Regions from separate parts of the Oceanobacillus sp. HCA-5259 genome, predicted to be linked through region 2. Evidence: riboswitches for the same ligand, from Rfam matches in the RefSeq annotation. Region 2 holds a riboswitch; each other region holds the start of a gene.

Region 1 (4,232 bases), on a different contig from region 2:
TGGAAACCGTGCTTTGTATATAAGGTACATCCAATTTCGCAGCTGCTTTTGCAACCGCAAGTTCCGCTTCTTCATGCGTAGTTTTCAGCATTCCGATCGGAGCGAGCAAAAATGGGTGGGGGTACGTATGACCAAATAGCTCAATACTTGTATCCACGTTGGAGACATCATTTAAATATTGGGGCAGAATAGAATATTTCTCGAATGAAGCGGTGTTTTTCCGCAACGTCTCCTCCCCTCCGCCTCCTGAGCGGGTGTATCCAAATGCATTTTTCGACATTTTTTCTTTCGCTTTTGCCTCTAATTCTTCTACACGAAAAGGAAAAGTCTCCGTTGTTTCTAGGTTCGTAATGAATGCATCTTTCGGCTTTGTAGTCGTCAAGACTTCTACCTCCTAAAGTTGGCTTTCTTCCGTTTAATCCTTTTTCAAACGTGCAGCGATCCGGTTACCAAGGGACTGGATTCCTTGGACGAGGATGATTAAGATAAAGACCGTTGCATACATGACATCTACTTCATAACGTAAGTGTCCGAAACGATACGCAAGATCTCCGAGTCCCCCTGCACCGACTAGACCGGCCATTGCGGTCGCACCGATCAAGCTGATTGTAACAATTGTTAAGCCTAAAACGATGGATGGGCGTGCTTCTCGAAGCATGACACTCCAGATGATTTTATGTGTTTTAATCCCCATTGCTTTATATGCTTCAATAATTCCGCTATCCACTTCGAGTAGAGAACTTTCCAGTAAGCGTGCAAGATATGGTGCGGTGTAAATAACGAGTGGAACGATAACACCTTGCACGCCAATCGTTGTGCCGACCAAGAATTTCGTAAATGGCAGAATAAAGAATAATAGAATAATAAACGGAATCGAGCGGACTATGTTTATAACGAGATTCAATAATTGATAGACGAATTTATTTTCCAATGATTGTCCCGGGCGTGTCAGTACAACAAGTATGCCTAAAGGCACCCCAATCAAAATCGCAAAAAATAAGGAAATGATGACCATTTGAAACGTTTCAATGATAGCTTGGCCAATAATAGGCAGCCATTGTTCGATAAAGTTTTCCATTTTATTTATTCACCCTCCACTTCTTCTGTTACGACCCCTTGATCGTTTAAGAACGTTAAGGAGGCATTGATTTGTTCCTGTTCACCAACAAGATGAATGATCAGATTTCCGACGATTCCGTTTTTCAATTCCATAATATTCGCCGTTAAAATATTCGGCTTCACTTTAAACTTCTCAATCACTTGTGCAAGTAAAGGCTCCCCGGCACTCTCTCCAATAAAGGTCAGGCTTGTCACCGTACCATTTAGTTTCAATTGGTTGATGAGTGATGCGGATAATTTACGCTGGGAAATCGTATCTAAAAACTTCTTTGTCGTCTTATGACGGGGATCGGTGAACAATTCGATACTGGAGCGCTGTTCAACGATTTCTCCATTTTCAAGAACCGACACGTCGTCACAAATCTTCTGAATAACACTCATTTCGTGGGTAATGAGTAAGATGGTTATCCCAAGTTCTTTGTTAATCTTAAGGAGTAAATCAAGAATTGAATTAGTTGTTTCGGGGTCAAGGGCACTTGTCGCCTCGTCGCTCAGCAGGATTTCTGGTTCCTGTGATAATGCGCGTGCAATGGCGACACGCTGCTTCTGTCCACCAGATAATTGAGAAGGATAGCTGTCCTCTCTGTCTCCTAAATCAACAATTTTCAAATACTTTTCGACACGTTTCTTCACTTCTGTTTTGTTAAGGCCTAGAAGTCTTAGTGGTGTTGCTACGTTCTCATAAACGGTTGCAGTCTTCATGAGATTGAAATGCTGGAAAATCATTCCGATCTTCTGTCTCATTTTCCGCAAATTTTCATTTGATAGGGCTGTTAACTCTGTGCCATTGATTGTTACCGTTCCACTGTTCGGCTTTTCTAGTAAATTGACGAGCCGGATCAAGGTACTTTTACCAGCACCACTGTAGCCAATGACACCGTGGATTTCACCTTTTTTTACATGAAGGTTAACATTGTTTACCGCTGTAACATTCCCATTTTTAGATGGGAATACCTTCGTGATGTTCTCTAATTTGATCATCTATCTACCTTTCCCTTCCAATCGTCTTTAGATCAAGAAATAGTTGGTATAAACAAAGGCGGAAGCGCCCTTGCAGGTTAAAAACGCGACGTCCTGTCGCAACACCTGCACTAGCACATCCTGTGCGTCGTAGCAACGTACAAACTGGAGCACTCCGGAATGAGATAAAGGAAACACGGCGAACGTAGAGAGCCGATGTTGACTTATCGATTGGAGGAGTGTGAAGTTTGGGACTGCGCACTGCTCGTCCCACTAAAAGATCTGCTAGTTGCTGGGCGCAGAGCGGACGTGGCTGGCCCTGGACACCTAAGTTATCACAACACTTTTACTTTATAGTTCCTTATACAATAAAAATAGCCTCTCTTTTCTAAAGAAAGAGAGGCTTTGTATGTATTCAGAGGTCCTCTCTTATCTTTCAAAACATCACGTTTTGCTGGAATTAGCACCTCTTTTATGGTTGACATAAAAAGGTTGCCGAGCTTCATCGGGCCAGTCCCTCAGCTACTCTTGATAAGAGATAAAACTATTTAATTATATTGATATAGACTACAGCAAAAGTTACGTGTCGTCAACTCTTATTTTAGTAATCTTTCAGACTAAGAGAAAAGTTTAAGTTTTTCAATCCGTTCGACTGCTTCTTCAAGACGGGCTTCATCAACTAGTAAACCGATCCGGATATAACCTTCCCCGTACGTCCCGAAGCCATTTCCGGCGGCGACAGCAACATCAGCCTTTTCCAGTAGCAAATCAGCAAATTGCTCACTTGTATACCCACTCGGAACCGGCAGCCATGCAAAGAACGAGCCACTAGGAGCTTCAACTTCCCAACCAATCCGTTTACATGCCGCGATTAATGCATTCCTGCGCCCTTCATACAGCTCGACTAATTCCTCCACACTTGATTGCTCTGCAGTTAAGGCAACAGCCGCCGCATGTTGGACTGCGGGGAACAGACTAACGAATAAATGATCTTGCAGGAGATTGATCGCTTCAATCATTTTCGCGTTGCCAACAGCAAAGCCTACTCGCCAACCGGCCATATTGTATGTTTTCGATAAGGTATAAAGCTCGATCCCGATATCTTTAGCGCCCTCTACCTCGAGGAAACTAACCGGTTTTTTCCCGTCAAAGCCTATTGCACCGTAAGCAATATCATGGACGATACCGATACCGTGCTCCTTGCCTAACTGTGCCGTCTCTTCGAAAAATTCTTTGGAAGCGATGGCTCCTGTAGGATTATTCGGATAATTTAAGTAAAGTAATTTCGCTTCTTCTAATTGTTTCGGCGTGAGCTTGTCATAGTCTGGTAAGAATGCATTTTCTCGAAGTAATGGCATTACTTCATGCCGAACATTCGCAAGCTTGACGCCAGATAGATAGTCCGGGTAGCCTGGATCTGGCAGTAACAGCATGTCGCCTTCGTTCATTAAGGCGAGGGGTAGTTCGACTAAGCCAATCTTCGTCCCAAATAAAACAGCTACTTCCGCTTCCGGGTCTAAATCGACATTGTATTCCCGCTTATAGAAATCGGCTGCTGCTCGTTTCAATTCCGCTGTGCCACGAAACGGCGAGTATTTATGTGAATTTGGGTCTGCGGCAGCTTCTTGCAAAGCTTGCACAATATTGGGTGGAGTTGGTTGATCCGGGTTCCCTTGCCCCAAATTAATGACATCGCGACCTTCTGCGTATGCTTTTGTCACTTTTTCTACGAGAGTTGCAAAAAATTGAACGGGCAACTCCTTTAGGCGATTCGAAAATTCCATTGACATAACCTCTTTATTTGTATATTTAATATAACTCTGGGACACGGCTTTCAAAGATTGGGACACTTTTTCTGACTTCAATTACCCTGTCCGGATTGATTGTGCCTCGTAATGTTTCTTCTTTATCTTCTGAACCTTTTACGAGAACATCTCCCCAAGGGTCTGCGATTAAAGAAGTTCCGGTGTATTCAACCTCGTTCAGGGTGCCGACATTGTTTGCAGATACGACATACATTTGGTTTTCAATTGCGCGGGCTATTTGCAGGTTAACCCAATGATTGGTACGCGGTTTCGGCCATTCGGCAGGGATAAATAATACTTGCGCCCCGTCTAACGCCAACTTGCGCGTGAGTTCTGGAAAACGCAGGT
Region 2 (4,232 bases):
AATTGATTAGGAATATAGGCGCCCGGACGAACGCTTGCAAGTTGTTGCGCCTTTTCTATTGCATAGGCCATCCCAAACTCTGTCGGTGTATTGATTACTTCAGCGCCTAATGCCCGCATAAGGGCCTGTTTCTCCTGACTAAATTTTTCAGGAGTAACGAAAATAGCATGTAATTGATAATGGATTGCAGCAAGTGCCAAGCCAATCCCCGTATTACCCGCGGTCGGCTCAATCACGGTGTCTCCCTTTTGTAATTCCCCTTTTTCGATAGCTTTTTGAATGAGATAAAATCCGAGCCGATCCTTGATGCTCCCACCAATATTCTGGAACTCCAATTTCGCAAACAGCCTTACATCTTTTGGTAAATCATATGCAGTGATTTCAAACATTGGCGTGTTCCCAACCAACTGGCTGAGGTTTTGTATGATATTCATTCTTTCCACCACCTGCCTCATATGGACATTTTTCTTATGCGAGCTTTGCTTCTCTATTCAATTGCGCTTCCATAATCCATACATAATCATTGATTTGTTCAAAACTTGTTGTAAACCCATACTGATGAAGTATCTGTTCCATCTTAGGGATGGTCGTGTAATATTCCGTATTCAAATCCTCTGCTAATCGATGATAACCCTTCTTTTTCGCCTGTAGATAGGCTTCATTTTTCTTTTTATCATTCTCAAAGATCGTATCACCGAAGATAATTTTCCCTTGCGTGTCTAATATATTTGTGTAGAGTTTAATCGCTTGCTCCTTTTCCTTATCCGTCAAGTGATGAAATGCATAGCTACTCACAATTGCGTCTACCTTTTTATTTTGTCTGGGAAAGGATAGAAAATTGCCTTTCATAATTTTCGTGTTAGGAAGTTTTTGTTGGGCAATTTTCCGCATATTGTCTGAAGGCTCAATCCCAACCACTTCTAACCCTTTTTCCATAAGCTTTTTTGTTAAATTACCTGTTCCTACGCCAAACTCAATGACAAAACCATGCACACGATCACTAATCTTCTGAAGAATTATTTCATAATTTCTGAATACTTCCCGATATTCCATATCAGCCCCCTGAACCGTATCATCGTAACTCGCTGCCCACTCGTCAAATAAACGATTAAACTGCTCTCCCAATCCAACCACACCATTCATATAAATTTACTTGGTATTATGATATTAACAAAGTATAATAATTGTTACAACTCTTACGATTAAAATCCAAACGTAATGTCCACCAATAAAAAAAGCAAACTTCCAGCAGCTACATACTGCTCGAAATTTGCTTTTTTGACCTTTTTCATTCACTATTAAATAATTCTTAAAGTGAAACTTCATTCAGTGGGAGATTCTCCTTACCTCCCCACTGAATGTTAGTTGAACAGAATCAGGTATTTACGGACTGTATATCCCCCACCTTCACATTTTAGTTTTCCCTCTTGTTTAGAGTGGGGGGTATTACAGACCGTTAATGTGTATAAAACACGAGAGTCTTCTGCTTGTTAAATAACAGGTGTACCGTCCAAATGCTTAAGATTATCTCATTTTGGTATCACCAAATTTCTTTTGATAACTCAACGATAAAGCGTAATTTCTCCCATTGCTGTTCTTCCGTTAACTTATTTCCGTGATGGGTTGATGAAAATCCGCATTGTGGGCTTAAGCAAATTTGCTCCTTGGGAATGTATTGTGTCGCTTCTTTTATTCGATCTTTAAGCTTTTCCTTATCTTCCAGTTCACCTGACTTCGAAGTAACTAATCCAAGGACCACTTGTGGCCCACCCTTAGGAATATGGGCTAAAGCTTTGAAATCCCCAGAACGTTCGTCATCATATTCCAGGAAAAATCCATCCACTTTTTCCTTCGCGAGTAAGGTTGGTGCAATCAAATCATAACTACCACTGAACATGTATGCAGACTGGTAATTTCCACGGCATAAGTGCGTTGTGACAGTTAAATCCGCTGGTTTACCATCCAACACTCCATTGATTACGCGGAGGGCCAAGTCGATGTATTGCTCTCTCGAGTAGCCATCTTCAGGGAATTCCTTCTCAGGAGAAGAGAGTCCTGCAATGTATACGTCATCCAATTGCAAGTAACGGACACCTGCATCGTAAAACGCTTGAATCGCATCACGATATGCTTGAATAACATCTTTCGCATAAATTTCAATATCGGAGTAAACTGTCTCGTCCATCATGCCAGGGTGGAATAGCTGATTCGGACTTGGAATCGTTTGTTTTGCGACTGCACGACCATCAACAATTTTATTAAAGACCTTAAAGTCCTCAATAAATGGATGGTTCGGATTGAATGACACTTTTCCGTTGTTGCGAATTGTGTACTTTTCTGTTTCTATCCCTTTAAATCGATAACCATGCTCTGGAACATAGCCCTCTATGCCATTTAAATGCTCAAGGAAATCAGTGTGCCAGAATCTACGGCGGAATTCTCCATCCGTTACAACCTCTAAGCCAACTTCAATCTGCTTATCAACAATTCGGGTAATCTCTTCTGTTTCAATCGCATATAATTCATCCGCTGACTTCTTTTCGGCCTGAAAATCTGCTCTTGCTTGCTTAATGCTTTCGGGTCTTAATAAACTTCCAACATGATCTGCTCGAAATGGCGCTTTCGTAAGTGTCGTCATTGTATTTCCCCTTTTCATTATATATTTTGATTAGAAGACTCTGTCTTCACCAAGCTTTTACGGCGAATGCTCTAGTTGCATTTATGCGGGAAGAAAGGATTTCTACTTTCATATCTGCAAAAATAAGAAAATCCCCTTCTTGAAAATAAGAAGAGGATTCTAGTATCGTGTCTACTCTTCTTATCTTCAAGCATATGACGCTACTGGAATTAGCACAGTACATATTCATGTCTGTTGCTGAAGCTTCACAGGGCCAGTCCCTCCACTTCTCTTGATAAGAAAATTTGCTTTATTAAGTTATTAGCTATACTCTACATAGCTTTTAGATAATTGTCAACCTTTTTTAAACATTTTCTTCAACCGGCCGAGCGCGGTAGACAACGAAGGATAGAATTACTGCGATGATCGTAATGATAAAGATAATAAAGTAGACATGCTCCACTGCAACAACCATCGCTTGCGTTATTGATTGTTGAGACGCAGGATCCGCAACACCTGCGAGATAACTGGCCTGTTTCGAATTTAAAATACTGATAAATACCGAAACTCCAATTGCCCCGCTCAACGGCTGCAGCGTGGACATCACAGCCGTACCGTGCGGATATAATCGCTTCGGCAGCTGATTCAGCCCATTTGTTTCAGCTGGCATCATCGTTGCAGATACGCTAAGCATAATGAGCATAAATCCAACGATTATTACCCAAGGCGGCGTATCAGCTGTCATTCGGCTGAACATAAACATCGTCCCGGCAAGCACAATTGTCGCAGGTATCATCATCACCCGAGGACCAACTTTATCGAATAAAGCGCCCATAAATGGGCTCATAATCCCGTTTAAAATACTTCCCGGGAGCAGCAGCATTCCAGCCATTGCTGGTGCAAGAGCCATTGGTCCCTGCATGAACACCGGTAAGATAAGTTCTGAGGCAAACATCGTCATCACAATAATAATGAACATGATTACTGCATGCGTGAACATCGGCAATTTGAACACGCGCAAGTCCATCAACGGTTCTTCCAGCTTAAATTGTCTGATGGCAAAGAGAATGATTCCAATCACCCCAATGATAATTGCAGTTAAAACATCACGTGTTAAAAACCCTGCCTCACTCTCTCCAACCGAGCTGAATCCGTATATTGTTGCACCAAAACCTACCGTTGAAAAGACAATGGAGAGCCAATCGATCTTCGGTTTCGTCACTTCCGATACATTCACCAAATATTTCAAGGCAAAAAGAATCGAAAATACAGCAAATGGGAGGACAGAGATAAATAAAAATCTCCAACCCAAGTAATCAACGATAACTCCTGAAAGTGTTGGTCCGATTGCAGGTGCAAACATAATAACTAACCCAACAATTCCCATGATTTTCCCTCTTTTATGTGGAGGATACACAAGTAAAAAGACGTTGAATATAATCGGCATCAACATTCCAGTACCGACTGCCTGAATCAACCGGCCAGTAAGCAATACGGAAAATGTCGGCGCGATTGCCGCTATCGTTGTACCAATTGTAAAGACCGTCATCGTCCCAATGAAAAGCTGCCTTGTCGTAAACCATTGCATAAATAATGGAGATACTGGTATAACAAT
Region 3 (4,232 bases), on a different contig from region 2:
AGAGAGCCTTTTAAGAACCTCTTCAAGCCGCTCTTCATAATCGCTATGTTCATCAATAAAGTCATCCATTTCGAGGTTCGTAATATTTTCTTTTGCCACTTGCATGATGTCATTGGCGCCAATCGTGACGAGAACAATATCTGCCTCTTCCAGTGCTTCAATGATTTCAGGTTGCCCCAAGCGGATTAAAAGCTGATCCGTCCGATTTCCGGGAATACCGAAGTTTTCAAATGTTGCAATCTCGTCCTCTTGATTGATGGAACGCTCTAAAATGCCGACATAGCCGCCACTATTTGTTGCATCACCAACTCCACGGGTCAACGAGTCACCAATCGCAACAATTTTCACTTCCCGTTGGAAAATCCGGCCAATCGTCTCTCGGACAATATGGGATAATCGTTCGGAAAAGCTGTTTTCCTCTTCTTCAGTTTCTTCCTTATCTTCCAGTTCATCTTGTTCGGGTTCGATTTCTTCCTTCAATTCTTCTGCATTTTCCTCAGGGATCAACGGTTGGGTTAATGCTGGGGGCTGACCATCGATATAATAAAGTATTCCTATTGTTAAAAGAATGATTGCAAAAAGAATAAATAATATTTTTTTCATCGTATCACACCTATAATCTGTCTACTACCAGTATAAAACGTGGATTTAATTTGTCTAGTATGCTCTATCTACCCAATTATTCTACGCACAAAAAGTTGAAGTTAAACGAGGAGACAGGAACAAAAAAGAAACGAACGCACCTTGCATTCGTTTCTTTAATAAAAAAATTGTTATATTTCGATTGCTTCTTTTGCTGCTTTACTGCCACGGATACGGTCTAATTCATCCGCAATGGACTTGCTTTCGATCACGTGAATGCCTGCTGCTTGTGCATATTCTGCTGCTGCATCATCGATGTTATTTTCAATCCAAAGAATTTTACTTTCTTTATTTATAAGTTGCTCGATTGTTTCTTTCGGAAGTTCTTCTGCATTTACTACAAGAGCATCAAGTGTTTCGGAAGTGCCATTCAATTGTTTTGGCTCCTCAACCGCTACAACTTCAAAACCGTAGTTACGCAACTTCTTCTCGGTTGCTTCATCAACACCAGTAACTGCAATTGTTTTCTTTCTCAACCCATTGGAGCGATCGAAAGGCGAATGGAGCAACCAGTTAGCTGCGTCATCCGCAGTCGGTGTGAATTGTGGTGCTTCACCAGTTGCTTTTGCAATAGCTTGGTCAAGGTCTTTCAAGATATCTTTCGTTGACTCAAGACCAATTGATAGCCGGACAAGCTCTTCAGGCGTACCACTCTTTTGTAAGTCCTCTGCACTTAGTTGTTGGTGTGTCGTTGAAGCGGGATGAATAATAAGGGATTTCGAATCTCCAACGTTTGCCACATGGGACCAGAGGGTAATGTTATCGATCAACTTACGTCCTGCTTCCCGGCCACCTTTAATACCAAATGTAATTATAGATCCTGCGCCTCGGTTTAAATACTTTTTCCCCAATTCATAGGATGGGTGCTCCTCAAGCCCTGGATAGTTGACCCATTCAACAGCTGGGTGGTTCTTTAGGTACTTAACGACCTCTTTCGTATTTTCCAAATGACGATCAATACGTACTTGTAAAGACTCTAGCCCTTGAATGAAAGTGAATGCGCTCTTTGGACTTAGTGATGCACCAATATCACGTAGAAGTTGAACACGTAATTTTGTTGCATATGCAGCCGGTCCTACATCTGCGTATTTTAAACCTTTATAGCTATCGTCCGGTGTTGTGAACTCAGGGAAACGCGGGTTATCCCAGTTGAAGCGTCCACCGTCAATAACGACACCGCCGATAGTTGAACCATGACCGCCAATCCATTTCGTTGCCGAGTGGATCACAATATCTGCGCCCCAGCTAATTGGTTTTGTGATGAATGGGGTTGCAAATGTATTATCGATAATGAGTGGAAGCCCATTTTCATGCGCGATTTCAGCAACTGCTTCAATATCAAATACGTTCAAGCTTGGGTTCGTAATCGTTTCCCCGAATATTGCTTTCGTTTTATCCGTGATTGCTGCACGGAAATTCTCCGGGTTTGTTCCGTCTACTAGCTTAAATGTGATTCCGTATTTCGGTAAGGTGTTTAGGAACAGGTTATACGTTCCACCGTAAAGATTGCTGTCCGCAATGATTTCATCACCGGTTCCAGCGATGTTTAGAATAGCGAGCGTAATAGCAGCCATTCCAGAAGATGTTGCCACTGCTCCTACACCATCTTCAAGATCCGCAATCCGTTGTTCAAAAGCTCCGACGGTCGGGTTGGTGATTCTTGTATAAATGTTTCCTGCTTCTGTGAGCCCGAAAAGATTTTGTGCATGCTCCGTATCCCGGAAAACATAGGAAGTTGTTTCATAAATCGGAACCGCTCTTGCCCGTGATGTTGGATCTGCTTCCTCCTGACCAGAGTGAAGAGCTTGTGTTTCTAAATTGAAAATGTTGAATTCTGACATTGATAATTCCTCCTTGGTTTTGAAAAATATGTAGCTTTGGTATGTTTTGGAGAGAGGGGAATAATTAAAACGCCCCCCTTCCTTAAGAAGAGGGGCGTATAGTTTACTATACATATCCTCCTCTTATCTTCCAGATCCGGGTAGATCTGTAGGATTTAGCACCATTAAAAGTAAAATTGCTTACTTCAAGGTTGCCGGGCTTCATCGGGCCTAATCCCTCCGCCGCTCTTGATAAGAAGATTTCTTGCTTCAGATTTGCTAGAAGCGCGTTAATTGCGCTACTTAAAAATCTTTTATAAATTTACAGATGATTATAACGTTTAATCCAGACTAATGTCAACCCCTTTAGTTGGTTTTTTAAAAAAGATTGATACCGGGACATGGGGTTACCGGGACATGGGGTCAGAGCGTTTGTCCCGCTGGTCTGGGACATGGGGGTCAGAGCAATTGTCCCGCAGGCGCTGGAACATTGGGGTCAGTGTATCTGTCCCACTGGGACAAGTGCTCTGACCCCATTCTTATGTATTTGCCTGTCTTTTCGCTGGGTGATGATATACCGAGCTTAAATAGAGAATTAATGCAAACCAGATAAATAAAAAGGCGATAAATTTTTCTATTGAAAAAGCTTCATGATAGACGAATACTCCTAGGAAGAGCATGATCGTCGGTGTAATGAATTGTAAAATCCCTACCATAGATAGCGGAATTGCTTTTGCTCCATTAGCAAATAATAAAAGTGGAATTGCTGTGGCGATCCCTGCGCCAATAAGTAAAAGATTTGTCCCGGATATAGCAGAGGACAGAGTGAAAGCTTGACGTGGTAGCAGGAAAAGGTAGCCCGCTGCAATTGGTGTAACTAGCATCGTTTCAATCGTTAGGCCATGGGTGGAGCTAATGTTGATTTTCTTTTTTAGAAGCCCATAGATTGCAAAGCTTGTTGCAAGGGCGAGTGAGACCCAGGGAAAGACACCGCTTGATACGCTCAGATAAAGGACACTTATGGCACACAGAAGAAAGGCAAATCCTTGTCGCATCGTTACTTGTTCCCTTAAAACGACAATACCTAAGAAAATGCTCATTAATGGATTAATATAATAGCCTAGGCTTGCTTGGAGGACGTAACCATTCGCGACTGCCCAAATGAATAAGAACCAATTCGTCGAGATAAGAATTGAAGCAGCTGCAATAGCTAGTAGGTCCTTTGGATTTCGTAATAAATTTCGGCACGTATGGAGAAACGAACGGAATTGTTTGATTGTAAGCAGTAAAGCAATCATGAAAATGAATGACCAGACAATTCGATGGGCGAGCGTTTCCATTGGATTCACATGATCGAGAAGTTTCCAGTACATTGTTAAGAAACCCCAAAGCAAATATGCACTAAACGTATATAACGTACCTAACTTCATTTCCCTCGATTCCATCGTCACCAATCCCCCATCCTAACCCCTCTGTAAGTATAAAAACAATATTAAGACTAATTACGCAAGAATCGGGACGGGGGGTCAGTGCATTTGTCCCGCTGGTAGGTGGGACATTGGGGTCAGTGTAGCTGTCCCATTGGGACAAATGCTCTGACCCCAAGTGTCCCAACTCCCTCGGAAAACGCTTTCATAATAGTGTTTTTTCTTGTATGCTAGTTATAGAGATATTGCTTCATTTTGAAATGAGAAGTAAAGGGGAGGAAGCATATGACAAAGAAATATCAAAGGTTTGAAACTGCAGTGATTCATGAGGGTTATGATGAGA

Evidence for each region. Region 2 has a riboswitch for S-adenosylmethionine ahead of WKU33_RS03325 (5-methyltetrahydropteroyltriglutamate--homocysteine S-methyltransferase). Riboswitches for the same ligand answer to the same signal wherever they lie in the genome.
Region 1: another riboswitch for S-adenosylmethionine. It lies ahead of WKU33_RS12625 (methionine ABC transporter ATP-binding protein); the one in region 2 lies ahead of WKU33_RS03325 (5-methyltetrahydropteroyltriglutamate--homocysteine S-methyltransferase).
Region 3: another riboswitch for S-adenosylmethionine. It lies ahead of WKU33_RS01060 (O-acetylhomoserine aminocarboxypropyltransferase/cysteine synthase family protein); the one in region 2 lies ahead of WKU33_RS03325 (5-methyltetrahydropteroyltriglutamate--homocysteine S-methyltransferase).

The regions. Positions count from the first base shown of each region.
Region 1 is NZ_JBBKBV010000023.1:919-5,150, reverse strand. It holds gene WKU33_RS12635 (alpha-hydroxy-acid oxidizing protein) at 1-382, opposite strand, end outside; gene WKU33_RS12630 (methionine ABC transporter permease) at 416-1,078, opposite strand; gene WKU33_RS12625 (methionine ABC transporter ATP-binding protein) at 1,084-2,100, opposite strand; SAM riboswitch class I at 2,506-2,617, opposite strand; gene WKU33_RS12620 (pyridoxal phosphate-dependent aminotransferase) at 2,697-3,863, opposite strand; gene WKU33_RS12615 (carbon-nitrogen family hydrolase) at 3,889-4,232, opposite strand, start outside.
Region 2 is NZ_JBBKBV010000003.1:169,551-173,782, forward strand. It holds gene WKU33_RS03315 (PLP-dependent cysteine synthase family protein) at 1-434, opposite strand, end outside; gene WKU33_RS03320 (class I SAM-dependent DNA methyltransferase) at 469-1,125, opposite strand; gene WKU33_RS03325 (5-methyltetrahydropteroyltriglutamate--homocysteine S-methyltransferase) at 1,541-2,638, opposite strand; SAM riboswitch class I at 2,816-2,919, opposite strand; gene WKU33_RS03330 (MDR family MFS transporter) at 2,982-4,232, opposite strand, start outside.
Region 3 is NZ_JBBKBV010000001.1:235,350-239,581, forward strand. It holds gene WKU33_RS01055 (SGNH/GDSL hydrolase family protein) at 1-603, opposite strand, end outside; gene WKU33_RS01060 (O-acetylhomoserine aminocarboxypropyltransferase/cysteine synthase family protein) at 774-2,483, opposite strand; SAM riboswitch class I at 2,604-2,721, opposite strand; gene rarD (EamA family transporter RarD) at 3,002-3,907, opposite strand; gene megL (methionine gamma-lyase) at 4,175-4,232, shown strand, end outside.